DNA from 3 places in the Mesorhizobium sp. BHscii genome. Region 3 is predicted to be linked to each of the others. Evidence: predicted binding sites of a transcription regulator. Region 3 holds the regulator's gene; each other region holds the start of a gene.
The links. The regulator LexA, encoded in region 3, represses DNA repair genes until DNA is damaged. The targets are predictions, from matches to a motif close to TGTTCNNNNTGTGTTCNG.
Positions count from the first base shown of each region.

Region 1: ACWTU7_RS25480 (ImuA family protein) is a predicted target of LexA. The motif match lies at 4,308-4,325, and genes of this name have one in related genera.
Region 2: recA (recombinase RecA) is a predicted target of LexA. The motif match lies at 6,704-6,721, and genes of this name have one in related genera.

Region 1 covers NZ_JBSPKW010000022.1:87,454-98,164, reverse strand. Annotated here, with positions in the region: gene ACWTU7_RS25490 (error-prone DNA polymerase) at 1-1,845, opposite strand, end outside; gene ACWTU7_RS25485 (DUF6504 family protein) at 1,842-3,323, opposite strand; gene ACWTU7_RS25480 (ImuA family protein) at 3,265-4,284, opposite strand; gene ACWTU7_RS25475 (metallopeptidase family protein) at 4,458-4,880, shown strand; gene ACWTU7_RS25470 (hypothetical protein) at 4,888-5,313, shown strand; gene ACWTU7_RS25465 (DUF1737 domain-containing protein) at 5,327-5,530, opposite strand; gene ACWTU7_RS25460 (HpcH/HpaI aldolase/citrate lyase family protein) at 5,556-6,449, opposite strand; gene ACWTU7_RS25455 (DUF4153 domain-containing protein) at 6,746-8,296, shown strand; gene ACWTU7_RS25450 (response regulator) at 8,300-8,995, shown strand; gene ACWTU7_RS25445 (ATP-binding protein) at 9,055-10,557, shown strand; gene ACWTU7_RS25440 (NAD(P)/FAD-dependent oxidoreductase) at 10,621-10,711, shown strand, end outside.
Region 2 covers NZ_JBSPKW010000003.1:270,217-280,927, reverse strand. Annotated here, with positions in the region: gene ACWTU7_RS06535 (NADP-dependent isocitrate dehydrogenase) at 1-1,040, shown strand, start outside; gene ACWTU7_RS06530 (Rap1a/Tai family immunity protein) at 1,148-1,645, shown strand; gene ACWTU7_RS06525 (glutathione S-transferase family protein) at 1,729-2,355, shown strand; gene alaS (alanine--tRNA ligase) at 2,561-5,227, opposite strand; gene recA (recombinase RecA) at 5,483-6,580, opposite strand; gene ACWTU7_RS06510 (carbohydrate kinase family protein) at 6,854-7,792, shown strand; gene ACWTU7_RS06505 (TfoX/Sxy family protein) at 7,812-8,135, opposite strand; gene ACWTU7_RS06500 (GFA family protein) at 8,229-8,726, shown strand; gene sufA (Fe-S cluster assembly scaffold SufA) at 8,736-9,116, opposite strand; gene ACWTU7_RS06490 (SUF system Fe-S cluster assembly protein) at 9,227-9,619, opposite strand; gene ACWTU7_RS06485 (cysteine desulfurase) at 9,625-10,711, opposite strand, start outside.
Region 3 covers NZ_JBSPKW010000018.1:116,352-127,062, reverse strand. Annotated here, with positions in the region: gene tpiA (triose-phosphate isomerase) at 127-894, opposite strand; gene ACWTU7_RS23025 (SurA N-terminal domain-containing protein) at 1,040-2,932, shown strand; gene trpD (anthranilate phosphoribosyltransferase) at 2,929-3,939, shown strand; gene trpC (indole-3-glycerol phosphate synthase TrpC) at 3,944-4,795, shown strand; gene moaC (cyclic pyranopterin monophosphate synthase MoaC) at 4,862-5,359, shown strand; gene ACWTU7_RS23005 (molybdopterin molybdotransferase MoeA) at 5,359-6,564, shown strand; gene lexA (transcriptional repressor LexA) at 6,669-7,406, shown strand; gene ACWTU7_RS22995 (ComEC/Rec2 family competence protein) at 7,400-9,856, opposite strand; gene gltX (glutamate--tRNA ligase) at 9,958-10,711, shown strand, end outside.

The DNA.
Region 1 (10,711 bases), on a different contig from region 3:
GATGACCAGGTCATAGAATGTTTTCGGCCTGAGGCGCGGCAGCATCGACATCTGGGCGCGGGATTCGATCTGGAAGACGCCGATCGTGTCGGCGCGGCAGATCATGTCGTAGACATGTTTGTCCTCGGCAGGGAGGGTGGCCAGCACATATGGTTGCCCATAGCCATCCCGCGCCTCCGGATAATGATCCTGGAGCAGGGTGAAGGCGCGCTGCAGGCAGGTCAGCATGCCGAGCGCCAACACGTCCACTTTAAGGATTTTCACCGCGTCGAGATCGTCCTTGTCCCACTCGACCATCTTGCGTTCGTCCATCGCCGTCTTGATGATGGGCACGATCTCGTCGAGCCGGTCCCTGGTGATGACGAAGCCACCGACATGCTGCGACAGATGACGGGGAAAGCCCATGATCTCGTTGGCGCATTCGATCACATGCCTTGTCGATTGGTCGGTCTGGTCGAGGCCGCCGGCCCTGGTCTCCTTTTCGCCGAGCTCCGAGGTCGACCAACCCCAGATCGAGCTGGACAACGCGCTCCTGACATCGTCCGACAGGCCCATCGCCTTGGCCACTTCGCGCATCGCCGAGCGGCCCCGGTAGCTGACGACGGCCGCGGCAAGCGCAGTGCGCTTGGCACTGTATTTCTCGTAGATGTACTGGATGACCTCTTCGCGCTTTTCATGCTCGAAATCGACATCGATGTCGGGCGGCTCGTTTCTTTCCTCGGAAATGAAACGCTCGAAAAGCGAGTCGATCCGCTCGGGTCCCACTTCGGTGATGCCGATGCAATAGCAGACCACCGAGTTAGCCGCGGAGCCACGCCCCTGGCAGAGTATGCCCTGGCTGCGGGCGAATTTGACGATGTCGTAGACAGTCAGGAAATAGCGCGCGTAGTTCAGTCGCTCGATCAAAGCGAGCTCTTCCCGGATCCGCCTAGTCACATCGGCGGGAACGCCTGAGGGGTAGCGCATCGCGGCTCCCTCTCGAGCCAGCCTTTCCAGTTCGGCCTGTGGCCCGAGGCCCGATTCCGTCGGTTCATCGGGATAATTGTATTGGAGGTCACTGAGAGAGAAGCTCAATTCGCCGGCAAAGCGCAGCGTTTCCGCCAGTGCTTGCGGATGCCGCCGGAACAGCCGCGCCATCTCCATTGGCGGCTTCAAATGGCGCTCGGCATTGGCCGCCAGTTCCAGCCCCGCTTCGGCAACAGGCACGTTGAGGCGGATCGCCGTCAGCACGTCCTGCAACCGGCGCCGTTCGGACGTATGGTAAAGAACGTCGTTGGTCGCCATCAGCGGAAGGCCTGATGCCTCAGCCATGGCAGCTGCCTGCTTGATACGGTAGTGGTCGTTGCCGCGATAATCCGGCGAAACGGCAAGCCGCAGATTCTTGCCGAAGCGGTCTTTGAGCCGGCTAACCAGCCTGAGATCATCCTCCGCCGGCGTCGACAGATCCGGCAGGACCGCCAGGGACATGAGATCGCCCCATTCAAAAAAGTCGTCGCGATAGAGAAGCGGTGCGCCCTTTTCGCTATCGTCGCGCATATTGGCTTGCGTCAGCATGCGGCACAGATGGCCCCAGCCCTTGCGGTCCTGCGGATAGGCGAGAACGTCGGGCGTGCCATCGCAAAAAACCAGGCGGCAGCCGGGATGATAGGAAAGACCTTCCACCTTGGCCTGCTGCCAAGCGCGCACGACACCGGCCACCGTGTTGCGATCGGCAAGCCCGATCGACGAAAAGCCCAGAAACTTTGCCGCGACCACCAGCTCCTCCGGTTTCGAGGCGCCGCGCAGGAACGAGAAATTCGACTGGATGCCGAATTCGGCATAGGGAACGACCGTCAGCGCGTTCATGCAAAGACCCCATGCATGAACCAGCGCGGCGGGACTTGAGAGGCGCCGTAGAGACCCTGGCGGTAGAGCCAATAACGGCGGCCGTCGCTATCCTCGATGCGGAAATAATCCCGGGTCGGCGCGTCTTCCGGCCCCGACGTCTCCCGCCACCATTCCGGGGCGATGCGTTCCGGCCCTTCGGCGCGCGCGACCCGGTACAGCGCGCGCCGCCAGCGGAAGTTCATCGGCGGTCCCTCAGGCATTTCGGTGGCCGGCACCTCGATCGGCTCGGGCGAACGGAACAGCCGGATCGGCCGTTCCAGCCGAAAGACAGGCGTGGATGAAGTGTCTTGTATCTTGTCCGGCTTCTTCGGCGGAGAGACCCTTTGCGGCGCCTCCGCATAGGGAAGCGTGGCGACGGCGCGCTCCGGCAGATGACTCTCGACGGCAACCGGTTTCAAAACCGCGCTTTCGCCGAGCCGGGCGCGGATGCGGTCGGCGAAAAGGGCGATGTCGGCGCCGTCATCGTGCGTTTCGCCGGCGAGATCCGCCTGCTGCATGTCGAAGGCCGCGGCCGACAGGACCGAGAGGCGCACGAGATCGAAGCCATAGCCGGCATCGATGTCCTGTTCGAGCGCGGCGAGCCTTTCGTGAAACAATTTCTGGATCAGCAACGGCTCGCGCAAGGGCCGCGACGTGCCGACGGCGATGCGGCTGACGGCGCCGTCGACGCGGAAAAGCAGCAGCGCCAGCCTTCTTGCGCCCTCGCCGCGGCGCTCGAGGTCCACCTTCAATGTCGTCGCCAGCATTTTCACCAGCCGCTCTAATTCGTCGGTCAGCATGATGGGTTCTGCGAGATGGCGTTCGACCGAAAGCGGCGCGACCGGCAGGCGCGGCGACACCGCCTCATCGAGGCGGCCGAGCGCCTGGTCGAGGCGTAAAAGCAGCGATGTGCCGAAGCGGCGGGCGAGCGGCGCGCGCGGTGCTGCCATGACGGCGCCCGCCGTGCGCAGGCCGACGCTTTCCAGGCTGGCGCGGATATCAGGCTCGATGCGCAGCGCCGCCAGCGGCAAGGGTGCGAGTAGCGCTTCCTCCTCGCCACCGGGGACGATGCGGTCACTGGCAAACCGCGTTGCCGCCCAAGCAGCACCAGGTGTGGCGGCAAGGCCGGCGCGGACATCGAAACCCTGATGGAAAAAGCGCGACAGAATGTCGTCCAGCATCGCCCGTTCGCCGCCGAAAAGGTGGGTGCAGCCGGTGACGTCGAGAAACAGGCCGTCGGCTGCGTCGATCGCCACCAGCGGAGTGTAGCGGTCGCACCAGTCGGCGAGGCTTTCGAGCAGGCGGCGGTCGGCCTCGGGATCGGCTTCCACTACGTCGATCGATGGGTGCATGGCGCGCGCGTCGGCTATGCCCATGCCGCGCTTCAGATGAAGCGCCTCAGCCCGCTCGTCGAGGGCGGCGATGCGCTGCGCGTTCGCTTGGCGATGGCTGATCACCAGGGGCAGGTGATCCGACGGCCGCGAACGCCAGGACCGCCCCAGACGCTGCCGCAGGATCCTTTCCGCGGCGAGGTGCGGAAACCACAGGGACAGGATTCGCTGCCCGTTCTTCCCCGGCCCTTCTTTCCTCGAAATTGCGTTCATCCGGGTTCCACTCCAGTGTGAATTGTCCCGGCAAGGCCGTGCGGCTCTTGCCGATGCTGACGGTGAAGGCGGGGCGGCCGATCGAGCCGGCGAGCGGCCCGGCGAGCGTCTGGCGTGGTGCCGACGGCGCAGCCGACAGGACGAGGCGGACGGATGCCGCCGTCGGTTCGGCCTCGCCGGCCTGGCGCAGCAGGAACACCGGCCGGCCGGCGCTCTGTGCCCGGGCGTGCAGCCGCCGCGTCGCGGTGAGGTCCAGCCGCTGCGGGCTGCCGCGGATTTCGAGGATGACGGCGGCGAGCGCCGTCATCCGGGCGGCTTCCTCGGCGACCCACAGCCCATCGAGGAGCCTTGGCGCCTCGGAAAACAGCAATTGCTCCGGCTCGATCCCGAAAAGGCCATGAAGCCCTCTGGCATAGGGGAAGCCGGCCTCGCGGAAGACCTCCGCGGTGCCGATCCACAGGACCGGCAGTCGCGGCGGCTCCTGTTTGAGGATCAGGCTGACGAGCGACAGGGCGAAACCGGCGACGACCCCGGCATCACGTGTCGCGGCGCCATGGATCTCGCTCAGCGCCGCCTTCGGCAGGCCGCCGCTGAGCGCAGTATCGAGACCCTCCGCGCCGGTGCGCAGAAACGCATCGGGCGGCGCCACGGCGAGGCCGCGGCGGACGATTGTTAGATCCCGGGGCGTGACATCCGCATCAACGGGAGCTGCGCCGGCCGGCGCCTCCAGGCGCTCGGGCAGCGTTCCCTCGATCTTCGCGATCTGTCGGCGCAGGGCAAAAACAGTCTCCCGCGCCACGGCGCTTGTCGCCATGACGGTCAGCTTCCACTCACAATTGTTCCTGTTATGTTCCTATTGATTCCAGAGGCCGCCCGAAGAGTCAAGCGGAGTCATGGGGAATTTATTCCTGTCCGCGCAAAGGCTGCAACCTGGCCATTTGCCGACTCCGGCTCGAAAGCCTATATGCCGGGATCAAAGGACAAAGCATGGCCCGCATCTACAAAACCCGCACCTGGCACGCCGAGCTTTCGCCGTCGATGGAGGAAATGGAGTTCCTGGCGCTGGAGGCCTATGCCCATCTGCCGGAGGAATTTCGCAAGCTGACCGGCGAGATCGTCATCCAAATCGCCGAATTCCCGACCGACGAGATCATGGACGACCTGTCGCTGGAAACGCCGTTCGACCTGCTCGGCCTGTTCGAGGGGCGCGGCATCGCCGAGCGCTGGAATCCGCAGACCGGCGAGGGGCCGAACCGCGTCACGCTCTACCGCCGCGCCATCCTCGACTACTGGGCCGAGAACGAAGAGACGCTGGGCGACATAGTCACCCATGTGCTGATCCACGAGATCGGCCACCATTTCGGCCTGTCGGACGACGATATGGAGCGGATCGAAGAGGCAGCTGAATAGTGTCCAGATGACGGAAGCAGAGTTTGCCAATCGGATCGACTGCAATTGGCCGTATCACGACATTTCACTGAGCCGCGAATTGATCCAAACCGCCATCGGCATTTCGCCGAATGCTGCATTTATTGCACTCGATGAGCTTTGCCGTCTACCCGCAAACACTGTTGTCGAGCCCGCCATTCTCCTGGCGTTAGTCGATTTCTGGCTGTCCAAATTCGACCATCCACTAGCACCGATGATATCGGAATGCGCGATATCCAGCATTAAACGCCAGCAACTGTCGGTTGCCGAAATTCTCATGAAGATGGATACCGTCTCCGGTTATCCGGGCCTTTATGCAGCGCTATCGATCCTTTATTTCAGCTGCGATGACGTCGACGGCCTTGCAGACGCAAGGTTCAACGAAATCAGAGCTGCCTGGGAAAAGCTTCTGTAACGGTCGTATCCTACTAGTCGCTGAGCTTGGTGTTGGGCCCGTATTCCTGGCCCTCGACATCCTTCACCACGGCCTGGCCGCAGCGCATGCTCTTGGTCTGCTTGTCGTAGGCATAGGTCGGCGAACCGAACAGGTGCCAGCCCTTGTTCAGCGCCGCCGTCACCTTGTGGCAGAAGCTGGAATCGTCCGGACCGGACAGAAAGCGGTAGAGTTTCATTTTCATTCCTGTGGTGGGTTGCCAATCATGCCCCGATGGCGGCCGCCTTCGCCAGCAGTTTTTCGGCCTGCGCCAGATGCAGCCGCTCGACCATTTTTCCATTCAGTGCGATAACGCCCTTGCCGGCATTTTCGGCAAGTGCGAAGGCAGCTTTCACCAAGCGCGCCTCGGCCACGGCTTCGGCAGATGGCGCGAAGGCCCGGTTCGCGGCATCGATCTGAGCCGGGTGGATCAGCGACTTGCCGTCAAATCCAATGGCGGCCGCTTCCGTGCATTCGCGCGCAAAGCCATCCAGATCGCGAAACTCATTGAAGACACCATCGAGCAGGTCGAGGCCACCGGCGCGCGCGGCGAGCACCATCTGCATCAGCCACGGTGTGAGATAGCGCCGGTCGGGCGTGGCGAGAACGCCGGTCTCCTTGACCAGATCGTTCGTTCCGGCAACGAAACAGACCAGCCGCGAGGCCGGATCGCGGCCAAGCTCGGCAATTGGTCCGATGTTGAGCAGAGCCTTGGGCGTTTCGATCATTGCCCATAGTTTCACCTCGTCCGGCGCGAAATTGTCGTCGAGCACGTCGCCGGCCTCGAGGACGTCGCGCGGCGTGTCGACTTTGGGCAGCAGGATGGCGTCGGGCTCGCTGCGTAACGCAGCCAGCAAGTCGTCGGCGCCCCATTCGCTGGCGAGCGGGTTGATGCGAACGATCATCTCGTAGCGCCGGCCATTATGGTTGGCAACCGGGCGCTTGGCGAAGATGCCGGCCAGTTTTTCCCGCGCGGCAACCTTGTCGGCCGGGGCGACGGCATCTTCGAGATCGATGATGACGGCATCGCAGGCCAGCGATGAGGTCTTGGCAAGCGCCTTGTCGTTCGAGGCCGGGACGTAGAGCACCGAGCGGCGCGGGCGGTAGGTTTCAATCATGCCTGATCTATGCCGCCTGTAGTCAGTCGAGGCAAGCCGTCTTCACCTGCATAAAAACTGCACAAAAGTCCGGAAAATCTCCTCGGATCCGCCCCGCCGCCTGCATGTCGATCGGCGATATAGGCGGTATGCAGATGCGAGAAAAACCCCGTTGGTCCCTGCCTTACCGACTCCGCAATGAGGGTTGGTGGCTCGTCGATCCGCCGCGGGCGCACCGTTCGGCGACTCTTCCCCTTCATCCGCAAATCTCCGCCCCGGTATGCCGCCCGGATCAAAGCCGCTGAGAAAGTCCGATCATGACATCGTTACTTACGGCCGCTCCGAGCTTTTGCGCGCGATTCGGCGTTGCGGTCCTGCTTGCCGCGCTGGCCGATTTCTTCTTCTACGGGCAGCCGGTCGGCATCACGCTTTTCCTGTTCGGCACTACGCTTGCCGCCGCAGTCGCGGCCATCCATCCCTCGGCGCTCAGCGCCCGCGGCCTGGGGCCCGGACTCGCCGCCCTGCTTGTCGGGCTGCTGCCGCTCATTGAAAATGTCAGCGCGCTGTCCGTCGCGATCGGGCTGGCGGCGATGGTCGTCTTCGCGCTTTGGCTGGTCGGCCGGTTGCGGCGTGGGCTTGCCCGCCTTGCCGGCCAGGTCGCGCTCTTCCTGCTCGCGGCACCATTCCGGTTCGTCCACGATTTCTTCCGCTGGCGCAAAGCGGCGCGGCGGCTTGGCCAGCGGCGTATCCGCCTTGCGGCGATCGGCGTCTGGATCATGCCGCTGACCCTGGGCGCAGTGTTTCTCGCGCTGTTCGGCGCCGCCAATCCGGTTATCGAATACTGGCTGTCGCTGATCGATCTTCACGCACTGCTCGACCTCATCCAGCTGCCGCGGCTGGCGTTCTGGCTGGTCGTGCTTGCCGGCGTCTGGGTCTTTCTGCGCCCGCGCCTGCCGCGCTTTTTCCGCCGCATTGCACATCTCGCATTGCCTATCCCCCTCGGGGTGACGACGACAAAACCCGCCAAGGCGATCGAGGACATCGTCTTCGGGAAGGCCGCCATCCTTCGCGCGCTGGTCGTCTTCAACATCCTGTTCGCAGTGCAGACCGCACTCGACGCCACCTATCTGTGGGGCGGCATCGACCTTCCCGACGGGCTGACCTACGCCGCCTATGCGCATAGCGGCGCCTATCCATTGATCGTCACGGCGCTGCTTGCCGCCGGCTTCGTCCTGGCGGCGCTGCGGCCGGGAAGTGCTACCTCCAGCGATCCGTTTATCCGCCGGCTGGTCTATGTCTGGGTGGCGCAGAACATCGTGCTGGTCATCTCGTCGATCCTGCGGCTCGATCTCTATATCGGCATCTATGCGCTGACCTACTGGCGCGTCGCCGCCTTCGTCTGGATGGGGCTGGTGGCGACGGGCCTTGCTCTGATCATCGCCCGCATCGCACTCGAAAAATCCAATGAATGGCTGCTTTCCGCCAATCTTCTGACGCTTTCGGTGACGCTCTATGCCTGCTCCTTCATCAACTTCGCGGCGCTGATTGCCAACTACAATGTCGTGCACTCATTCGAAATGACCGGCCGCGGCACCAAGCTCGATTTCTGGTATTTGCGTTCGCTCGGTCCCAGCGCCTGGCCGGCGCTTGATCGCTTCCTCGAGCATCAGGCCGAGACGAATGCGGCCAGCATTCCCTCTTACCGCCAACTCGCCCGTCTGCTTGGGCAGGACCAGGCCCGCTACCGCGCGGGCCAGGAAAACTGGCGCGCCTGGAGCTTCCGCGACTGGCGGCTACTTCGTACTCTCGACACATATATCCCGTTCGTGGTTCCTCAGGGCTCCGAACCCTTTGCGCCGGGCCGCTGATCCATGCCGCACAACATCCTTGTCGCCGACGATGATCCGCATATCCGCGAAATCATCTGCTTTGCGCTCGAAAAGTCGGGGATGAAGACGGTTGCCGTATCGGACGGCGCCGCCGCATTGCAGGCGATCGGGCGCCGCGCGCCCGATCTTGTCGTGCTCGACATCGGCATGCCGGAGATGGATGGGCTGGAGGTCTGCCGGCGGCTGCGGCATACATCGGATGTGCCGGTGCTGTTCCTGTCCGCGCGTGATGAAGAAATCGACCGCATCCTCGGGCTCGAAATGGGTGGCGACGACTATGTCACCAAGCCGTTCAGCCCGCGTGAACTGGTCGCACGCGTCAAGGTCATCCTGCGGCGCGCCCGCCCGACAAAGGCGGAACAGACCGACGACCGGCAATTCTCGCATGGCAGACTGGCTTTGCTGCCGGCTAGCCACGCGGCCAGCTTCGACGGCAGGCCGCTGGTGCTGACCTCGATCGAATTCGCCATCCTGAAAGGGTTTCTGGCGCGGCCAGCACATGTGCTCGGCCGCGACATGGTTATGGCCAATGCCTATGCCGCCAACATCCATGTCGCCGACCGCACCGTCGACAGCCATATCCGCAACATCCGCGCCAAGCTGGCGGCGGCCGGCTGCACGGATGCGATCGAGACCGTGCATGGCGTCGGCTTCCGGCTCGGCCGGTGCGGCGCGTGACCGCGCATAAATGGCGGCCGCGCCTCGCCACGATCGTTGTTGCCATCCTAATCATGGTGATGGCGCTGCCGCTGGTTGGCCTGTTCTTCTTCCGGCTCTACGAGAACCAGCTGATCCGCCAGACCGAGGCCGAGCTGATCGCGCAAGGTGCGGCCCTTGGCGCCATCTATGCGCAAGAGGTCCGCGACGCCGGCGTCGCCATCGAAAAGCTCGGCGCGGCCGTGCCTGCGGACAGTGCCACCGATCCGGACTCTCGCTACCGGCCGATCGAGCCGCGCCTCGATCTTGCCTCCGACTACGTTCTGCCGGCCCGGCCGCCCGCCATCACCGCGACCGCCCCGGATCCAGCCGTCGCGGCGATCGGCGCGCGGCTGTCGGGCATTCTTGCCGAGACGCAGAAAACCACGCTTGCCGGCTTTCGGCTGCTCGACCCCAAAGGCGTCGTCATCGTCGGGCGCGAGGAGATCGGCCTGTCGCTCGGCGCCGTCGAGGAGGTTCGCCAGGCGCTGGCCGGCCGCTATGCCAGCGCGCTCCGGCAGAGGATCTCCGACGAGCCGCCACCATCGCTCTATTCGGTCAGCCGCGGTACGAGAGTCCGCGTCTTTGTCGCGATGCCGGTCGCGGTCGACGGCAAGGTCGCCGGCGTGGTCTATCTGTCGCGAACGCCGAACAACATCGTCAAGCACCTCTATGGCGAGCGCGGCAAGGTGGGGCTGGCGGCGATCGCCATCCTCGGCGGCACGCTGCTTATCGGCCTGGTCTTCCTGCGCACCGTCAGCCGGCCGATCTACGCGCTGATGGAACGGACAAAGCGCATCGCGGCCGGTGATCGCGACGCGATCAGGCCGCTCGATCATCACGGCACGCGCGAGATGGCGGCGCTTTCCGACGCCTTCCTCGACATGGCCGAAAAGCTGCATGCGCGCTCGGACAGCATCCAGACCTTCGCTACGCATGTCTCGCACGAGCTCAAATCGCCGCTGACGGCCATCCAGGGGGCGGCCGAACTGCTGCGCGATTCGGGCAGCGCGATGGATGAGGGCGAACGGCGGCGGTTTTCGAACAACATCGTCACCGATGCCGAACGGCTCAACCTTCTGGTGCGCCGTCTGCTCGACCTGGCGAGCGCCGAAAATCTTGCGCCCGGCGGCGAAAGCACGTTGGTTGGCGCCGCACTGGCGCTGCTGCCGGCCGAGGACAGGCTGGCGGCCCGTGTCGAGGGAGGGGGCGATATCTGCCTGCGCATGTCGGCCGAGAACGCGGCCATCGTGCTCGCCAATCTCATCGACAATTCGGCGCGCCATGGCGCAACGCTTGTTTCGATCACGGCGGCGAGCGCGGGCGGCAAGGCGACGATTCTGGTGAGCGACGACGGCGCCGGCATTTCGCCCAGCAATCGGGGGCGGATATTCGAGCCGTTCTTCACCACGCGCCGCGATGCAGGCGGCACCGGCATGGGCCTCGGCATCGTGCTGGCCCTCCTGAAAGCGCATGATGGCACGATCCGCCTGGTTGACTCCGAGCGCGGCACGCGCTTCGAGATCATCCTGCCGGCTGTATGAATTGGAGCCTGATTCCGAAAAACGGCTTTCGGGATCATGCTCTAGAACTGGAGACGCAAAAAAGTGCGCTACGACGTCGTCATCATCGGCGGAGCCATTGTCGGCTCCTCGATCGCCTATTATCTGCGCGAGGAAGGGTTTTCCGGTTCGATCG
Region 2 (10,711 bases), on a different contig from region 3:
TCGAGGCGGCCAATGCCATCAAGAAACACGGCGTCGGCGTGAAATGCGCGACGATCACGCCCGACGAGCAGCGCGTCGAAGAATTCAAGCTGAAGAAGATGTGGAAGTCGCCGAACGGCACGATCCGCAACATCCTCGGCGGCACCATCTTTCGCGAGCCGATCATCATGAAGAACGTGCCGCGGTTGGTGCCCGGCTGGACCAAGCCGATCATCGTCGGCCGTCATGCTTTCGGCGACCAGTACCGCGCCACCGACTTCCGCTTTCCCGGCAAGGGCAAGCTGACGATCAAGTTCGTCGGCGAGGACGGCAAGGTGATCGAGCATGACGTGTTCGATGCGCCGGCCGCCGGCGTCGCCATGGCAATGTACAACCTCGACGAGTCGATCCGCGAATTCGCCCGCGCCTCGCTGAATTACGGCCTGCTGCGCAATTATCCGGTCTACCTCTCGACCAAGAACACCATCCTCAAGGCCTATGACGGTCGGTTCAAGGACATTTTCCAGGAAGTCTACGAGGCTGAGTTCGAAGCCGAATTCAAGGCGAAAAAGATCTGGTACGAGCACCGGCTGATCGACGACATGGTCGCCTCCAGCCTGAAATGGTCGGGCGGCTATGTCTGGGCCTGCAAGAACTATGATGGCGACGTGCAGTCGGACACTGTGGCGCAAGGCTTCGGTTCGCTCGGCCTGATGACATCGGTGCTGATGACGCCGGATGGCAAGACGGTGGAGGCGGAGGCCGCACATGGCACCGTCACCCGTCACTATCGCCAGCATCAGAAGGGCGAGGAAACCTCGACCAATTCGATCGCGTCGATCTTCGCCTGGACACGCGGCCTCGCCCATCGCGCCAAGCTCGACGACAATGCCGAGTTGAAGCGTTTTGCCGAGACGCTGGAAACGGTCTGCATCCAGACCGTCGAGGCCGGCTTCATGACCAAGGATCTGTCGCTGCTGATCGGTCCCGACCAGCCATGGCTTTCGACCACCGGCTTCCTCGACAAGATCGACGAGAACCTGCAGAAGGCGATGGCCTGAGCCACCGGTTTGCGCCAGCAAATTCGTCGCGCCAGTTGCGACGAAGGGCGGCGACTAAAAAGAACCGGCCGCCCTCGATCATTCCCCAACAATGAGGCCACTTGCTCATGGAAAAGTGGAACCGTTCATTTTGCTTGGCATCAGCGATTGTGTTGGGGGCTGGTTCCGGTGCCTTTGCAGATCCGAAGCCCGGAGAGGACATTTGGTACTTTCAAAACGGCAGCATGCTTCTCAAAAACTGTGATGCCTACCTCAGGCTGATAAAAGGACTAGCCAGCAAAACGCCGCAAGGTGAGAAGGCTGAATTCTACTTTGATGCTGGCCGGTGCAAAGGCACGATCGAAAGCACGTCGGACACCCTTGCATTACAAAAAGATTCGCTTCGGGGCGGCATTCTTCCAATTGCGTGCGTTCCCGATCACGTTCGGATATCCACCTTGGTCAAATTTGTGGTCGACTACGGCCATATGCATCCGGAACTTGGTGCAACCAATGCTCAAAATTTCATACGATATGCGCTGGCCGAAAAGTATCCGTGCAGTGTGAAAAACTCGCCTCAGCCCTCGACGGGAATTTGTGACGCGGAGGAAGAAAATTGCGGTTGATCGGTTGTTCGGCGATTAGCGGCCGGCAATTTACCACGACCTAACAGCCAGTTGTCCTAGCAGTAACCGACGGGTGTACAATCATGAGCAGGCCAGTCGTCTACGGGGCGGACTACAGCGTCTACGTGCGCATCGTCCGCCTCGCACTCGCGGAAAAAGGCATCGACTACGAACTTGTGCCGGTCGACATCTTTGCGGCGGACGGCATTCCCGGCTGGTATTTCGACCATCAGCCGTTCGGCCGCATCCCGGCCTTCGAGCATGACGGGTTCCGCCTCCACGAGACCAGCGCGATTACGCGTTACATCGATGAGGCGTTTGCCGGGCCGGCCCTCCAGCCGGCGAATGCGCGCGCCTGCGCAACCATGAACCAGATCATCGGCATGCTCGACGCCTATGCCTATCGGGCCATGGTCTGGGATGTCGCCGTCGAGCGGCTGGAAAAGACGGCGCCCGACGAGGCTTTGATCGCCGCCGGACTTCGGCAGGCGAGAACGACGCTTAAGGCGCTCTCATCGCTGAAGGCCGAGGGGCCATGGCTGTTGGGCGAGCAACTGACGCTCGCCGACCTGCATGCAGCACCCATCATCGGCTATTTCGTCAAGGTCACCGAAGGGCGGAAGCTGCTGGCCGAATTTCCAGATCTTCGGGACTGGTATGCCAGCATCGCGGCCCGGGAGAGCTTTGCCCGTACTGAAAAGGCTGGGTGACAAAGTCCGAAAGGCCGAGGGACAGCACCCCCCTCTGTCCTGCCGGACATCTCCCCCTCAAGGGGGGAGATTGGATGTCACGATTGTTTTCGCCAATTTTCAACGTTTGAGGAAAGGCAGGGCAATGAAGCTGCCAATCTCCCCCCTTGAGGGGGAGATGTCCGGCAGGACAGAGGGGGATGCCTCCCAGACCCCCAGCAACCGATCAGGCCGCCTCCAGAGCCGCTTTCACCGCAGCGATCGCGTCTTCGGCCCTCGAGGCGTCCGGGCCGCCGGCCTGGGCCATATCGGGTCGACCACCGCCGCCCTGCCCGCCCAATGCCGCGGATGCCACGCGGACCAGATCGACGGCGCTGAAGCGGCCGGTCAGGTCGTCGGTGACGCCGACCACGACGCTCGCCTTGTTGTCCTCGCCGGCGCCAACGAAGACGACGACGCCGGAGCCGAGCGACTTCTTGCCGGCATCGGCCAACGGCTTCAAATCCTTTGGCGCGACGCCCGATACCGCCTTGCCGAGAAAACCGACACCGGCAATGGTTTCGTTTTCCGCAGGCACGCCGGCTGGCGAGCGGTCGCCCAGCGCCAGCTTCTTGCGCGCCTCGGTCAGCTCCTTCTCAAGCTTCTTGCGCTCGTCAAGCAGCGCCTCGACGCGGGCCGGCACGTCGGCCGGCGAAATCTTCAGCGTGGCAGCGACCGCCTTCAGCCGCCTGTCCTGTTCGTCGAGATGCTTTCTGGCCGCCTCTCCGGTCAGCGCCTCGATGCGGCGTACGCCAGCGGCGACAGCGCCCTCCGACACCAGCCGGACCAGGCCGATATCGCCGGTGGCGCCGACATGGGTGCCGCCGCAGAGCTCGACCGAATAGGGCTTGCCGGCCTTGTCACCGGCAACCCCGGTGCCCATCGACACGACGCGGACCTCGTCGCCATATTTTTCGCCGAACAGCGCCATGGCGCCCTCGGCAATCGCGTCATCGACGCTCATCAGCCTCGTCGTCACCGGGCCGTTCTGCACGACGATCTCGTTGGCCATCGCCTCGACGCGTTCCAGTTCCTCGGCCGAAATCGGCTTGGGATGGGAAAAGTCGAAGCGCAGCCGTTCCGGCGCGACCAGCGAGCCCTTTTGCGCGACATGAGTGCCGAGCACCTCGCGCAGCGCCTCGTGGACAAGGTGGGTCGCCGAATGGTTTGAGCGTAGTCGCGTGCGCCTGATATGGTCGACCTTCAACTCGACCGCTTCACCCGTCTTGACGGTGCCCTTGGTGACCTTGCCGAAATGCACGAACAGGCCGTCGCCCTTCTTCTGCGTGTCGGTGACGTCGATAGCAAAACCTTCGCCCGAAATCACGCCGGTGTCGCCCATCTGGCCGCCGGACTCGCCATAGAACGGCGTCTGGTTGACGACGACGCCGACGGTTTCGCCGACAACGGCGCTCTCCACCGCGGCGCCATCCCTGACTAGCGCCTGAACGATGCCTTCTGCTTGCTCGGTGTCGTAGCCTAGAAACTCGGTCGCGCCCGCCTTCTCGCGCACCGCGAACCAGACGGTTTCGGTGGCCGCGTCGCCGGAGCCGGCCCAGCTCTTCCGCGCTTCGGCCTTCTGCCGCTCCATCGCCGCGTTAAATCCCTCAAGATCGACCGAAACCCCGCGCGGGCGCAGTGCGTCCTGAGTGAGGTCGAGCGGGAAGCCATAGGTGTCGTAGAGCTTGAACGCTGTCTCGCCGTCAAGCCGGTCGCCGCTGCCGAGCGCCTCGGTCGCGTCGGCAAGCAGGCCGAGGCCGCGCGCCAGCGTCTTGCGGAAGCGCGTTTCCTCGAGCTTCAGCGTCTCTGATATCAGCGGCTGGCCGCGCACCAGTTCGGGATAGGCCTGGCCCATCTCGCGCACCAGCGCCGGCACCAGCCGCCACATCAGCGGATCACGGGCGCCCAAAAGCTGCGCATGGCGCATGGCGCGGCGCATGATGCGACGCAGCACGTAGCCGCGGCCTTCGTTCGACGGCAGCACGCCGTCGGCGATGAGGAAGCTCGATGCGCGCAGGTGATCGGCAATGACGCGGTGGCTCGCCCGGTTCTTGCCTTCCGCCTTGACGCCGGTCGCCTCTTCCGAGGCACGGATCAGCGCCTTGAACAGGTCGATGTCGTAATTGTCGTGCTCACCCTGCAGGACGGCTGCGATGCGCTCCAGCCCCATGCCGGTGTCGATCGACGGGCGCGGCAGTTCGATCCGCTCCGCCTTCGTCACCTGCTCGAACTGCATGAAGACGAGGTTCCAGATCTCGATGAAACGGTCGCCGTCCTCATCCGCGCTGCCGGGCGGGCCGCCCGGAATGTCGGCGCCATGGTCGTAGAAGATTTCCGAGCACGGGCCGCAGGGACCGGTATCGCCCATCGCCCAGAAATTGTCGCTGGTGGCGATCCGGATGATCCTGTCCTCCGGCAGCCCGGCGATCTTCTTCCAGAAGCCCGCGGCCGCGTCGTCGGTATGGTAGACGGTCACCAGAAGCCGGTCCTTGGCGATGCCGAACTCGCGGGTGATCAGGTTCCAGGCAAGCTCGATGGCGCGCTCCTTGAAATAATCGCCGAAGGAGAAATTGCCGAGCATCTCGAAGAAGGTGTGGTGACGGGCAGTGTAGCCGACATTGTCGAGATCGTTGTGCTTGCCGCCGGCGCGCACGCATTTCTGCGAGGTGGTGGCGCGCGAATAGGGACGGCTTTCCAACCCCGTGAAGACGTTCTTGAACTGCACCATGCCAGCGTTGGTGAACATCAGCGTCGGGTCGTTGCGCGGCACCAGCGGGCTCGACGCCACGACCTCGTGACCCTCTTTGCGGAAATAGTCGAGAAATGCCGACCTGATCTCGTTGACGCCACTCATGAATACTGCCTTTTCGAGAGATCCGCCGATTGCCGGCGGAAAACAGACATGGCCTTTTAGCGGTCGCACCGCACCCTGTCCAGAAACACGGAATTGCTCCAAACCGTAGCGCTGGCCGGCTGTTCACAATGACCAGAGCTATCAGCAAAAACGCAAACCGCCGGCCCAAGGCCGGCGGCATAAACACATCGATACACCAACTCAATTCGGGATACGCGAACTCAAACGGGTATCCTGGCTGGCACAGCCTGTATCTTACATCGCGCCCGCTTCGTCCTCGAAACCATCGTCTCCGCCTTCGGAACCGCCATTTTCGAGGAATTTCTCGGCGATCAGCCCGGCATTCTGCCTCAGCGCCAGCTCGATCTCGCGTGCCGTGTCGGGATTGTCGCGCAGGAACAGTTTTGCGTTCTCGCGGCCCTGGCCGAGACGCTGCGAATTATAGGAGAACCAGGCGCCCGACTTCTCGACCACGCCGGCCTTGACGCCGAGGTCGACCAGCTCGCCGGTCTTGGACACGCCCTCGCCATACATGATGTCGAACTCGACCACCTTGAAGGGCGGCGCCAGCTTGTTCTTGACCACCTTGACGCGGGTCTGGTTGCCGACGACCTCGTCGCGGTCCTTGACCGAGCCGATGCGGCGAATGTCGAGGCGCACCGAAGCATAGAATTTCAGCGCGTTGCCGCCGGTCGTGGTCTCGGGCGAACCGAACATCACGCCGATCTTCATGCGGATCTGGTTGATGAAGATGACCATGGTGTTGGAGCGCGAGATCGAGGCGGTCAGCTTGCGCAGCGCCTGGCTCATCAGGCGGGCCTGCAGGCCGGGCAGTGAATCGCCCATTTCGCCCTCGATTTCGGCGCGCGGCGTCAGCGCCGCGACCGAATCGACCACCAGCACGTCGATGGCGCCGGAACGCACCAGCGTGTCGCAGATCTCCAGCGCCTGTTCGCCGGTATCGGGCTGCGAGATCAGCAGATTTTCGAGGTCGACGCCGAGCTTGCGCGCATAGACCGGATCGAGCGCGTGCTCGGCATCGACAAAGGCGCAGATGCCGCCCTTCTTCTGGGCTTCGGCCACCGTGTGCAGCGCCAGCGTCGTCTTGCCCGAGCTTTCCGGCCCATAGATCTCGACGATGCGGCCGCGCGGCAGGCCGCCGACGCCAAGCGCGATGTCGAGGCCAAGTGAACCGGTCGGCACCGTTTCGATCTCGACGACCTGCTCGTTTGCGCCGAGCCGCATGATCGAGCCCTTGCCGAAGGCACGCTCGATTTGCGACAGCGCCGCATCCAGAGCCTTTGATTTATCCACTGCTTTGTCCTCTACCAGCCGCAAAGAATTCTGAGCCATGATACATCACCCCTTGGTCGTCAATGAAGGCCGGACAATCCGTAATCCTTATTAATTTGTACCTTTTTTGTTCTCGTCTGGCAAGGGGAGACAAACGATTGAAAAACAAACAATATCCGGATTTGTTCTTTTTTTGTTTCGTGTTTCACCCCAGGATGTATCCCGCTTCACCCGCAGGATCGTGCTGGCATCTTTCGAATCGCGCCTTCGGTTGCCGGGTTCCGCCGGACACCCTAGTCTTTGCCCGGCAACAGCAAAGGTCTCCTCCCAGGCATGATGAAGTCGCCGACAATCCTGGCCGTAGGCGGCGCCTATATAGATCGGCGCGGCCAGGTTTCGGGCGCCTTTGTGCCGGCGGCGTCGAATCCCGGCACGATGCGCGAGGCTGTCGGCGGCGCCGTCTTCAATGCGCTGCGCGGCGCCGTGCGGCGCGGCGTCTCCGGCTCGCTGCTTTCGGTGCGCGGCGGCGATGTTCTGGCCGACACGGTCTCGCGCGCCATCGCTGCGGCCGGCATTGCTGATCTATCCGTGGTGTTCCTCGATCGCACGACGCCGAGCAACACGACGATAATCGACGGCGACGGCGCGCTGATCGTCGGCCTTTCCGACATGGCGCTCTACGACCTGGCGCTTCCCAAGCAGATCCGCCGTGCCAAGGTGCGTGAGGCGATCAGCACCGCCCATGCGGTCCTGTGCGACGCCAACCTGCCGTCGACGGCGCTGGAGCGGCTGGTGGCGCTTGCCGCCGGCAAGCCGGTCTTCGCCCTCGCCGTCTCACCAGACAAGGCGGTGCGGCTCGCGCCGGTGCTTGGCAGCCTGGCGATGGTCTTCATGGACCGGCGCGAGGCCATCGCACTCGCCGATGTCGGTATCGACACGGCGGAGCGTGATATCATCGACCGCCTGAGGCGCGCCGGCCTCAAATATGGCGTGGTGAGGTCGGATGACGGTCCGGTGCTGGGTTTCGACGAGGCCGGCGCCTTCTCGATCCCGCCGCCAAGAAAAGTCACCGACGTCGCCGCCGATGCGCTGGCGGGCGCAATGGTCGCCGCCCTGCTGCGCGGCCTGACGCTGCGCGCGGCGCTGCGTGACGGCGTTGCCGCGGCAATGCTTGCGATCGAAAGTGCCGAAATTGTGCCGGTCTTTACGGCGGCAGACTTTGCCGACGCGCTGGCCCTTGTGCCCGAGCCGCAGAAAATTGGCATGAGCTGATGACCAGTGGAGAGGCGGCCTATTTGCCGGCACGCAGCCCCGCCTCATAGGCCCGGCGCGCCCAGACCGCCATCTCGTCCGGATCGTCGAAGGCGCTGTCGGGAATGCTCCAATACGGCATGGACACGAGCTTGCCGTGCCGCGAGCCGGTGTAGGTCCATTGCCGGCAGCCGGCCGCTTCGAATTCGGGCGCGCTTTCCGAGTCGGCCTTCAGCATCAATTCGCCACGGATGACGATGGCGACGATGACGCCGTCGAAGTAGATGCCCTTGCCGCCGAACATCTTGCGAATGCTGACCGGGCCGAGGCCTTCGAAAAGTTCGGCAATGCGTTCATTGTCCATGCCGCGATCATGTCACCCGGATTTCCCCTTGTCATCGCCGCAACCAAAACCATCCTGACAAGTTGAGAGCCAAATTCTTCGGAGTCCCTCATCATGCCGCTTCTGCTCAAAGGGTCCTGCCGGTGCGATGCCGTCCGCTTCGAGGTGGAAAGCCACACGCCGGTGCCGTTCATGCTTTGCTATTGCTCGATCTGCCGCAAGCAGCAGGGCGGCGGCGGCTTTGCCATCAATCTCGGTGCCGATTTCGATACGCTGAAAATCAAGGGCAAGCGCAACCTTGGCGTCTATCAAGCCGAGATCGAGGACGACGAGCATCCACAATGCGAGATCTCGTCAGGCGAGCGGAATTTCTGCAGGAAATGCGGATCGGCACTCTGGCTCTACGATCCGACGTGGCCGGAGCTGGTCCACCCATTTGCATCGGCGATCGACACAGACCTGCCGAAACCGCCTGAAAAGGTGCACCTCATGCTGAAATACAAGGCGAACTGGGTCGAGCCCGACATCGGCGAGGACGACAGGGCCTACGATGTCTATCCGGAAGAATCGATCGCCGGATGGCACAAACGAACGGGAATGTGGGTGGACTGAGGAGCCCGATCAGGCCGAAGCGCGCGCCTCGGCCAGTGCCTTCAGATCGGCCGGTTTCAACTCGACCGATTCGCCGCAGCCGCAGGCAGAACTCTGGTTCGGGTTGCGGAAGGTGAAGCCGGTGCGCAGCGTCGTCTGCTCGAAATCCATCTCGGTGCCGAACAGGAAAAGTGCGGCCTCGGGGGCGACGTAAACATGGGCGCCGTCGCGCTCGATATGGTCATCCTTCGTGTTAGGCTCGGTCACCAGGTCGACCGTATATTCCATGCCGGCGCAGCCGCCCTTCTTGATGCCAAGGCGAATGCCGTACGCATTCTCACGGGTCGCAACGATCTCGCGAACCCGGTCGGCGGCCTTTTCGGTCATCGTGATGACGGCAAAGCGTCCCATCTTTTCTTTCTCCATTGCGTGCAGGTTCAAGGCCTGCCGAATGATTCCTCACCTAAAATGGTGAAATTCTCTGCCTGGCGCAAGTGCACCAATCTTTGTCATATCCGGTGCTAGTACCAACCCACCGCTACCTGTGCCTCTTCCGACATGCGGTCGGGTGACCAGGGCGGATCGAAGGTCATGGTGACCTCGACGCCTGAAACGCCCTCCACGGCGCCGACGGCATTTTCCACCCAGCCCGGCATTTCGCCGGCCACCGGACAGCCGGGCGCGGTCAGCGTCATGTCGATCTTGACCGAGCGGTCGTCCTCGATGTCGATCTTGTAGATCAGGCCAAGCTCGTAGATGTCGGCCGGAATCTCCGGGTCATAGACCGTCTTCAGCGCCGAGACGATATCGTCGGTCAGCCGCGCCAGTTCGTCGGCGGGAATGGCCGAGGCGGAAACCAGACCGTTGGCAGTCGTTTCCGAAGCGGTCTCAGCGGTCCGGCCTACATCATCCATGATCGTCACCCGAAGAATTTTCGCGCTTTTTCGAGCGCATCGGCCAAAGCGTCGACTTCGGCCCTGGTATTATACATGCCGAACGATGCCCTGCATGTGGAAGTTACGCCGAAGCGTTTCAACAGCGGCTGGGCGCAATGGGTGCCGGCGCGGACAGCAATACCCTGCCGGTCGATCACCATCGATACGTCATGCGCATGAATACCCTGCAGTTCGAAGGAGATGATGGCGCCCTTATCGGGCGCGTCGCCGAAGATGCGCAGCGAGTTGATGGCACGCAGCCGCTGATGGGCATAATCCTTCAAATCGGCCTCATGGGCGGCAATGCGCTCGCGGCCGATCTTTTCCATGTATTCCAGCGCAGCGCCCAGCCCGATCGCCTGCACGATCGGCGGCGTGCCGGCCTCGAAACGGTGCGGCGGATCGTTGTAGGTGACGATGTCTTGCGTCACCTCCTCGATCATCTCGCCGCCGCCCATGAACGGGCGCATGCGCTCCAGCATGTCCTTCTTGCCATAGAGCACGCCGATGCCCGAGGGACCGTAGACCTTGTGGCCGGTGAAGACGAAGAAATCGCAATCGAGATCCTGGACGTCGATCGGCATATGCACGGCGCTCTGGCTGCCGTCGACCAGCACCGGAATGCCGCGCGCATGCGCGATGCGGACGATCTCCTTGATCGGCGTCACCGTGCCCAGCGCATTCGACATGTGCGTGATGGCGACCAGTTTTGTGCGATCAGTCAGCCGCTTCTCGAACTCCTCGATGTGGAAGACGCCGAGATCGTCGACCGGCACCCAGACCAGCTTGGCGCCCTGCCGCTCGCGGATGAAATGCCACGGCACGATATTGGAATGGTGCTCCATGATCGACAGCACGATCTCGTCGCCCTCGCCGATATTCGGCATGCCGAAGCCGTAGGCGACGGTGTTGATCGCCGCGGTGGTGTTCGAGGTGAAGACGATGTTGTCGGTGCTTGGCGCGTTGAGAAACCTCTGCACTATCTTCCGCGCGTTCTCATAGGCGTCGGTCGCGGCATTCGACAGGAAATGCAGCCCGCGATGAACGTTGGCATATTCCTGGGAATAAGCG
Region 3 (10,711 bases):
GCGGCTCAATACAATGCTTTGATGGCATTTCCAAGCCCGTGGCCGGAATATGGGAAGCAGTGCGCCCTTTGCAACGATTTCCCGCTGCGGCACAGCCTATCCGAAGTGCCCGATAGCCTTTCGATGCTACGAGATATTTCGATAGGCTTCGGCGATACCGAGAAAGTCCGCCGCCTTCAGACTGGCGCCGCCGACCAGCGCGCCGTCGACATTTTTCACGCCGAGCAGTTCGACCGCGTTCGACGGCTTGACCGAGCCGCCATAGAGGATGCGCATCTTCGCCGCCGCGCTGCCAAGCTTTTCCGACAGTTTTTCGCGAATATGCGCATGCGCCTCAGCAACGTCGGCGGCGGTCGGCGTCAGTCCAGTGCCGATCGCCCATACCGGCTCATAGGCTATAACGGTGTTCGACGCCGTGGCGTTGGGCGGCACCGAGCCGGCGACCTGGCGCGACAGCACATCGAGCGTCGCGCCCGCCTCGCGCTCGGCTCTTGTCTCGCCGATGCAGATGATGGCTACCAGCCCGGCGCGCCACGCGGCGGACGCCTTGGCCTGAACAATGGCGTCGTCCTCATTGTGATCGGCGCGACGTTCGGAATGGCCGACGATGACGTAGCTAGCGCCCGCATCCTTCAGCATCTCGGCCGAAATGCAGCCGGTATGGGCGCCGCTCTCCTTCGTGTGGCAATCCTCGCCCCCGGCCCGGACCGGCGTGCGCGACAAAATCTCTGCGGCGTGCGCGAGTAGCGTCGCCGGAACGCAGACCAGCGCTTCGGTCTCCGCATCGAGCCCGCTCATGAAGCCGTTGCCGATCATCCTGAGTTCGTTGAGCGAGGCGCTGGTGCCGTTCATTTTCCAGTTGCCTGCGACCAGCGGGCGGATTCCTTGCGTCATGGGATTTGCTTCTCCGGGCAATATTCGGCTGCGTCCTCACTACCAAACTCAGCCCACAAAGCAATCGACAGTGGGCCGGAAGGACGCTATTGCGCTTGTTTCAAACTCGGCGCATGCGAAAATGCGCCAAAAATCGGAAGTGACCATGCTTAGTATCTTGAGAAGCGCGGCCGGGACCTGGGTCGCGAAGGCGCTGCTGATATTGTTGGTGTTGAGCTTTGCCGTCTGGGGCATTTCCGGGCAGATGGTCGGTGGTTTTGCGGGCCACGATGCCGTTATCACGGCCGGAGGCACCAAAGTGTCAATCAACGAGTATCGCCTCGCCTATGATCGCCAGATCAGCGTGATGTCGCAGCAATTCGGCCAGCGCATCAGCCGTGAGCAGGCGACGGCGCTCGGCCTCGATAACCAGGTGCTGGCGCAACTCGTGTCGGGTGCAGTCCTCGATGAGCAGGCGCGCAAGCTCGGGCTTGGGTTGTCCAAGGACCGGCTGGCCCAACTCACGCATGAAGACCCAGCTTTCAAGGGTCCTGGCGGCACCTTCGACCGGAGGACGTTCGAATACATACTGCAACAGGTCGGCATGCGGCCGGAAGACTATCTGAGGAATCGCGCCCAGGTGGCTGTGCGCCAGCAGATTGTCGAGGCGGTTTCGGACGGCCTCAAGGCTCCGGATACTTTCTTGAAGGCAGTCGCGCTCTATCGTGGTGAAGACCGCACCATCGAGTATGTGACCTTGCCGAAATCGCTGGTCGAGCCGATTGAAGCGCCATCCGACACTGCGCTTTCGGCCTATTTCGAGGAAAACAAGAAGACCTACGCGGCGCCCGAATACCGCAAATTCTCCTATGTCAGGCTCGAGCCGCAAGACATCATGGATCCGAGTGCCGTGACCGACCAACAGGTCAGCGACGACTACAACAAGAACAAGGGGCGCTACACCACACCGGAAACGCGCACCATCGAACAGCTCGTGTTCAAAACGCCTGATGCCGCGAAGGCCGCGCTCGATTCACTCAAGACCGGCGCTACCTTCGACAAGATCGTCGTCGCCGAGGGCAAGACGCAAGCCGACACGCTGCTCGGCACGCTGTCCAAGGACAAGATCGCCGACAAGGCAGTGGCGGATGCGGCGTTTGCGCTTAATGTCAACGAAGTAAGTCCGGTCGTTCAGGGCGCCTTCGGTCCGGTGCTGCTGCGCGTCACCGACATCAAGCCCGAAGTGGTGAAGCCGCTGGCCGAAGTGTCCGCAGATATCCGCAGGGATCTGGCGCTGGGCGAGGCAAGCCGCATTCTGTTGGATGTGCACGACAATTACGAAGATATCCGCGCTTCGGGCAGCACGCTCAAGCAAGCGGCCGAAAAACTGAAGCTGAAGGTCGTCACCATCGACGCGATCGATCGCACCGGCCTGAGGCCGGACGGCACCATCGTCAAGGACCTGCCGGAATCGCCGGAACTCATCAAGGCGGTGTTCGACGCCGAACCGGGCACCGAGAATCCCGACCTCACCACCGCCGACAACGGCTTCGTGTTCTACGAGGTGGAGTCGATCACGCCGGCCCGCGACCGCACGCTAGATGAAGTCCGACAGAAGGTGGTAGCCGACTGGACGGCGGCGGAAACGACCAAGCGGCTCACCGCAAAAGCGGACGAGCTCGAAAAGCGTCTCAAGGCCGGCGCCACGCTCGACGTGATCGCGAGCGAGCTCAAGCTTGAGAAGCAGACCAAGCGCGGCGTCAAGCGCGAGGCGGACGACGTCGATTTCGGCAAGGAAGGGGCGGCTGCGATGTTCGGCGAAGGCGAAGGCGGGATCGGATTGATCCCCTCGCCCACCGGCGACGGACAGATCCTGTTCAAGATCGCCGAAGTCTTCGAACCTGCCGGAGCCGACGCCAGCTCGGTGCCGGACGACGCGCAGAAATCGTTCACCGCCGGCATGTCCGACGACCTGCTCGACCAGCTGGTGGCGCAGCTGCAGACGCAGTACGACGTTCGCATCGACCAGACCGCCGTTGCCCAAGCCCTGACCAGATGAGCGCGCTCAAGACCCATATCGCCAAGGTCGCCACCGGCAACTCCCTTTCCTTCGAGGAGGCGCGCGAGGCCTTCGACATCATCATGTCGGGCGACGCTACGCCCGGCCAGATCGGCGGCTTCCTGATGGCGCTGCGCGTGCGCGGCGAGACGGTGAGCGAGATTTCCGGCGCCGTCGCCACCATGCGCGCCAAGATGCTGCGCGTCGACGCGCCCGCTGGCGCGATCGACATCGTCGGCACCGGCGGCGACAATTCGCACAGCGTCAACATATCGACCGCATCCGCCTTCGTCATCGCCGCCTGCGGCGTGCCGGTGGCCAAGCACGGCAATCGCGGACTATCCTCGCAGACCGGCGCCGCCGACGTGCTGACCGCGCTCGGCGTCAAGATCGATATCCCGCCGGAAACGATCGGCCGCTGTATCCACGACACAGGCGTCGGCTTCATGTTCGCGCCGGCGCATCATCCGGCGATGAAGCATGTCGGCCCGATCCGCGTCGAGCTCGGCACCCGCACCATCTTCAACCTGCTTGGCCCGCTCTCCAATCCGGCCAGTGTGAGCCGGCAGATGGTCGGCGTCTTCTTGCCTGAATGGATCATGCCGGTGGCCGAGACGCTGAAGGCACTGGGCGCCGACCACGCCTGGGTCGCCCATGGCGACGGCTATGACGAGATCACCACCACCGGTGAGACCCAAGTGGCCGAACTGGTCGGCGGCGAGATCCGCAGCTTTTCACTGACCCCGGAAGCGGTCGGGCTGAAGCGGCACACCAAGGACGAGTTGCGCGGCGGCGACGCCGCCTACAACGCCCAGGCGCTGCGCGATATGCTGGGCGGCGCTGCCGGCGCCTTTCGTGATACAGTGCTGATGAACGCCGGCGCCGGACTGGTGGTGGCGGGCAAGGCGACGACGCTTGCCGACGGCATGGCCACGGCAGCGCAAGCCATCGACAGCGGCCGGTCGCTGAAAGTGCTCGACCGGCTGGTCGAGATTTCGAACGGATAGAGCCGTGTCTGATATCCTGCGTAAGATCGAAGCCTACAAGCGCGACGAGATCGCTGCGGCGAAGGCGCGCGTGCCGCTTGCCGAGATCAAGGCGCGGGCGAAGGACACCGACGCAGCGCGCGGCTTTCTCTCGGCTCTTGAAGCCAAGCGCAAATCCGGCAGCTTCGCGCTGATCGCCGAGATCAAGAAGGCGAGCCCGTCCAAGGGCCTGATCCGCGCCGATTTCGATCCGCCGGCACTGGCCAGGGCCTATGCGAAAGGTGGTGCTGCCTGCCTTTCCGTGCTGACCGACGCGCCGTCCTTCCAGGGCGCGCCTAAATTCCTCACCGATGCGCGCAACGCCGTGACATTGCCCGCTTTGCGCAAGGATTTTCTGTTCGAGCCCTATCAGGTGTTCGAAGCCCGTGCGTGGGGCGCGGATGCCATCCTGATCATCATGGCGAGCGTCGATGACGCCGTGGCCAGCGAACTCGAAACGACGGCGTTCGAACTCGGCATGGACGCACTGGTCGAAGTGCATGACGAGGCCGAGACGGAACGCGCGCTGAAACTGTCATCGCGGCTGATCGGCATCAACAACCGCAATCTCCGGACGTTCGAAACCAGCATCGAGACCTCGGAGCGGCTCGCGAAGATGGTGCCGGCAGACCGCCTGCTGGTCAGCGAGAGCGGTATTTTCTCGCACGAAGACTGCCGCAGGCTGGAACGGAGCGACATCGGTACATTCCTCGTCGGCGAGAGCCTGATGCGGCAACAGAATGTGGCCACTGCAACGCGCCTGCTTTTGACGGGCAAGGCGCCGGCTCATGCATCGGCCCGAAGATCGGAATCGATTTTTGGAGAGCACGATGCATAGTTTCAAAGGGTTAGAGAGTACTTTGCGCGTCCAAACGGACGCACGTCGCTCTAAGGCTGACTGACGATGACGGCCGCCCTCACCCATCTTGGCGCGAAAGGCGAAGCCAATATGGTCGATGTCGGCGACAAGGCGGAGACGACGCGCACGGCAATCGCCGAAGGTCTTGTCGCGATGCGGCCCGAAACGCTGAAGATGATTCTTGACGGCGATGCCAAGAAGGGCGACGTGCTGGGCACGGCGCGCATCGCCGGCATCATGGCGGCCAAGAGGACGCATGAGCTGATCCCGCTCTGCCATCCGCTGCTGTTGACCAAGATATCCGTTGACATCGAACCGGACGCGACGCTGCCAGGCCTGAAGGTCACGGCGCTGGCCCGCGTCACAGGTAAGACCGGCGTCGAGATGGAAGCGCTGACCGCCGTCTCGGTCGCCTGCCTGACCATCTATGACATGGCCAAGGCGGTCGACCGCGCCATGGTGATCTCGGGCATCAGGCTGGTGGAAAAGACCGGCGGCAAATCCGGCGACTACAAGGCGGACGCCAAGGGGGCAGGCCAATAATGGCACTGCTTCCGGTCGCCGAGGCGCTCGAGCGCCTGCTTGAGGATGCTGCGCCCTTGCAGGCTGAATGCGTCGCCCTGATGGACGCCGCCGACCGCGTGCTGGCGGAGCCGCTTCTGGCGCTTCGCACCCAGCCGCCGTTCAACGCGTCCGCTATGGACGGCTATGCCGTGCGGGCCGAGGACGTAGCGTCCGTGCCCGCAAGACTTTCGGTGATCGGCATGGCGCCGGCCGGACGCGGCTTTGCCGGAACAGTCGGCCCGGCGCAGGCCGTGCGCATCTTCACCGGCGCGCCGCTTCCTGCAGGCGCCGACACCATCGTCATCCAGGAGAATGCCAGGGATCTCGGCGGCGGCAGCGTCGAAGTGACCGCGTCGACGGTTGAAGGCCGCAACATCCGCTGCCTCGGGCTCGATTTCTCGAAGGGCGACATCCTGCTGGAGAAAGGCCGCCCGCTTGATCCGGCGGCATTGTCGCTGGCGGCGTCGGCCAACCACCCGCAGGTCAGCGTGGTGAAACGGCCGCTGATCGCCATCATCGCCACCGGCGACGAATTGCTGCCGCCGGGCAGCGACCTTGGCCCCGACCAGATCATCTCGTCCAATGCCTATGGCGTCGCCGCCGCGGCCCGCTCGGTCGGCGCCAGCGCGCTCGATCTCGGCATCGCCCCCGACCGCAAGGAGGCGATCGCCACGCTGGTGAAACAAGCGGTCGACGCAGGCGCCGACGTCATTGTCACGCTGGGCGGCGCCTCGGTCGGCGACCATGACCTGGTCCATGACGTGCTGACCGGTGAAGGCATGACGCTCGATTTCTGGAAAATCGCCATGCGGCCTGGCAAGCCGTTGATGTTCGGGCGGCTGGGCGACATCCGCTGCATCGGCCTGCCTGGCAATCCGGTGGCGAGCCTGGTCTGCACGCAGCTCTTTCTGAAGCCGCTGCTTGCGCGGCTCGGCGGCCGCGCCTTCCGGCAGGACATGCGTCAGGCGCGGCTCGGCGCCGCCATGCCGGCCAACGATCTCAGGCAGGACTATGTACGCGCGGTGGTGAAGGAAGAAGCCGGCACGCCACTGGCGACCCCGTTCGGCGTCCAGGATTCCTCGATGCTCAAAATGCTGGCCGACGCCAACGGGCTGATCGTGCGCGAGCCATTCGCTCCCCCAGCCGCGACGGGCGCCGCGTGCAGCGTGCTGATGCTACGCTGAACAAAACGTCAACACATTCATTAAACTTTAAACGGTTGCGGAACACAACTGGAACAGATAGTGTTTGTTCTGGGTTTGTTTTTCTGATTCTGTTGGGGGTCGCGATGCTGACACGCAAACAACATGAACTGCTGATGTTCATCCACGAGCGGCTGAAGGAAAGCGGCATTCCGCCCTCGTTCGACGAGATGAAGGAAGCGCTCGACCTCGCCTCGAAGTCGGGGATCCATCGGCTGATCACGGCGCTGGAGGAGCGCGGTTTCATTCGCCGCCTGCCCAACCGGGCCCGCGCGCTGGAGGTGCTGCGCCTGCCCGATTCGATCGCGCCCGGCCTCAATGCGGCTCGCAAATTCTCGCCAAGCGTCATTCAGGGCAGCCTTGGGCAGGGCAGCCTCGGACGACAGATCAAACCGGCGCCTTCGCGCCTGCCCGCGGCCGGCAATGACGACGACGTCGTTGCCACCATCTCCATACCGGTGATGGGCCGCATCGCTGCCGGTGTGCCGATCGACGCCATCCAGCACCAGACGCATTCGATCTCGGTACCACCGGACATGATCACCGGCGGCACGCACTACGCGCTGGAGGTCAAGGGTGATTCGATGATCGAGGCCGGCATTTTCGACGGCGACACGGTCATCATCCGCAACGCCGACACCGCCCAGCCTGGCGAGATCATCGTCGCATTGGTCGACGAGGAGGAAGCGACGCTGAAGCGGTTCCGCCGCAAGGGCGCCTCGATCGCACTGGAAGCCGCCAATCCGGCCTATGAGACGCGCATCTTCGGGCCGGACCGGGTCAAGGTGCAAGGCAAGCTCGTCGGACTGATCCGGCGTTACTGAGCGGCAGGCTTCTTGGGTTTCTCGGCCCTGCGGTATGGCGGCAAGCCCCTCGCCTCGCGCGAAAATCTCCGCTGCTCGTGCCAAGGCCTATATGGCTGTCTGACGGCAAAACGGATTTCTGCGCGCGTCGTCGCTGATAGCGGATCGAAGAAGACGGCGGCACTGCCCATGCGAGCGAGCTGCCGTTTGGTGACGACGAGAACCAGCGGATTGCGGCAGGGATTATAATAGGCTGTGGCATCGTCGATGACGATCAAATCCGCAAAGGCACAGGCTGGCCGTGCGGTTTTGCGGTCGTCGGCGAGTGCGATGATCGCGCCGGACGGGTGCCGGGCGAGGCACAGGCCGGCAGTGCAGTAGAAGGGCGCTCCAGGCGGCAGGTCGGCCGGGTCGGCGATGTCGAACCGCACGTCTCCTTTTTCGAATGTTTCCGGCTCGACAATGGTCGCTGAAACCAGCGCATGTTTCCAGTTGTCGGTGGTGAATTCGTTCGAACGCACCCGGTTGACGGCAAGTTCGCCGCCGCCGATCGGCAGCGCCACCAGATGCGCATCTTCCGAAATCAGCACATCGGGGGCGCGCGTGTCGGAAATCGTCAGCAGGCCGGCGAGCGCAAAGGGAAGTGCCGCAAGCCGCAACCATGTCGTCGCCATCGTAGCGATGACCAGGGCGACCGTCACCAGCAGAACCGACTGCAACGAGATCAGCCCGACTGCATCGACCGGCGACCGCTCGGAAATCCATCCCGATATTGCGATCATGGCCGTCAGTCCCTTGCCCATCATGTAGAGGAAAGGTCCGTCGAAGCCGAAAGGCATTGCCAGAGCGCTGAGGACGGCCAGGAACATGACGACCGTGACGATTGGCATGACCGCCAGATTGGCGAACAGGCTAAGCGGCGATACGCGCTGGAAGTGCCAGATGGCGAAGAGCGCGGTGGCGCTGCCGGCAATGATGGAGGTCATTGCGATGGTCCCTGTCCCAGCGGCGAGTTTTCGCGTGACGAAAGCGACCGGCGACCGTCGCTGTGGCGGCGCCGTGGCCCTGTCGGCACGATAGTCGGACCATCCGGCATAGGCGCCCACGAGAGCAGCAGTCGCGGCGAAGGACATCTGGAAGCTTGGGCCGACCACCTCGTGCGGCGACACGACGATGACGGCGATGGCAGAAATCGTCAGATTGCGCATGGTAAGTGCCGCTCGGTCGAACAGCACGGCGACAAGCATTACCGCCAGCATGATGAAGCTGCGTTCAGCCGCGACCACGATACCGGAAAAAATGAGATACGCAGCGATGGAAAGGAGTGCGGCAGCAGCCGCATATTTCTTGACCGGCCGGCGTGACGAAAAATCGGGAAACAGCGCAAAGGCGCCGCGCAGCAATCCCATGATCGTGCCGGCGACAAGCGCCATGTGCAGGCCGGAAATCGAGATGATGTGGTAGATGCCGGTGCGCCGCATCGATTCGTTTATCTCTTCGGGAATGCCGGCACGCACACCGATGATCAGTGCGGCGGCAATCTCCCCCTCGGCGCCACCAATGCTGTCCCTGATATGGTCGGCAATGTTTTCGCGCGCCTTTTCGATCGAGGAAGAAAGGCGCGCGGCGAACGGCGCATCCTCGGAAACGACGATCTTCGGATTGCTGAGGAAAAAGCCACTGGCACCGATACCGGCGAAATAGCTGTCAAAGGAGAAGTCATAACTGTCCGGCCTAACCGGGCCAGTCGGAGGCAAAAGCCGCACATAACCGGTTGCCACCGAGCCTGCAGTCATCTCAGCGGGAATTTTGCGTGCCGAAACCCTGACACGTCCCGGTGCATAACGCAGTGTCGGCCGGGCGGTCGACATCACGTCGATGGTCAGCCTGATCCGGCCGTTCGCCATCTGATCGAGCCTAACGACACGGCCGGTGAGCTGGGTCTGGATTTCCGAACCGAGCATCTGCGTTCCCGCGCGCCAGGTTTCAACCTTGGCGGCGAGAACACCGAGTGCGCACAGCAACGCTGCCATGAAGCACAGATGCGTCTTGCGCCATGAGCGCGTGACAGCCGCACACAACGCCGTGAGGACCACGACGGCAATGGGCTGCGGAAAGTCCGGTTCGACGGTAAGCGAAAAATAGACGATCACCCCGCACGCCAGAAAAACCGGCACCAGCAGGAAGGCGACGCCGCGGTCGAGTTCCAGGCCGGCTGCCGAGGCCATGCTGTTGCGGATACCGGATGGTGAAAGATGGCTAAGCTGTCGGCGGAAACGAATGACGGGCCCCGGTTGTGGAGCCGGTATTGGCGCGGAGCGGTCCGGCGAAAGAGACTGGGTGGCCGGGTGCGATGCAGGCAGCAAAGCGGCTAGCGGCTCGGCGTGAGGAACGTCGGCAAACAGCGATCGTTCGCTGACGCTTGTGATCGCGCCCTCGCTCTCGTCCACGCCCCGGCCTGGTCCAGCCATCGGGTCTGCCCCTTGCACCCTTGACCTCCTATGCTACATGAACGCGCGACGCGCGAAAGTCCGCGCAACCACATCCGTTCCTGCGCTTGCCTGAGAGTTCTATGTCCGACAAGGTCGTCACCCGTTTTGCCCCCTCTCCCACCGGCTTCCTGCATATTGGCGGGGCGCGCACGGCGCTGTTCAACTGGCTGTATGCGAAACACACTGGCGGCAAGATGCTGCTGCGGATCGAGGACACCGATCGCGAGCGTTCGACCGATGCGGCAACCGCTGCCATTCTCGATGGGCTCGCCTGGCTCGGCCTCACCTGGGACGGCGAGCCGGTATCGCAGCTCGAGCGCGCGCCGCGCCACCGCGCGGTCGCCGAGGAGCTGGTGCGGCTCGGCAAAGCCTATTACTGCTATGCGACGCCGGCCGAGTTGGAGGCGATGCGCGAGAGCGCGCGTGCCAAGGGGCTGCCTCCTCGGTATGACGGCCGCTGGCGCGACCGCGACCCGTCGGAGGCGCCGGCCGGCGCCAAGGGCGCGATCCGCATCAAGGCGCCGGCCGGCGGCGAGACGGTGGTGCATGACCGCGTGCAGGGCGAAGTCCGCTTCCCCAACAAGGATCTCGACGATTTCATCATCCTGCGCTCGGACGGCAATCCGACCTATATGCATGCCGTCGTCGTCGACGACCATGACATGGGCATCACCCACATCATCCGCGGCGACGACCATCTGACCAATGCCGCCCGCCAGATGGTGATCTATCGAGCCATGGACTGGGACGTGCCGTCGATGTCGCATATCCCGCTGATCCATGGCGCCGACGGTGCCAAGCTGTCGAAGCGGCACGGTGCGCTAGGCGTCGAAG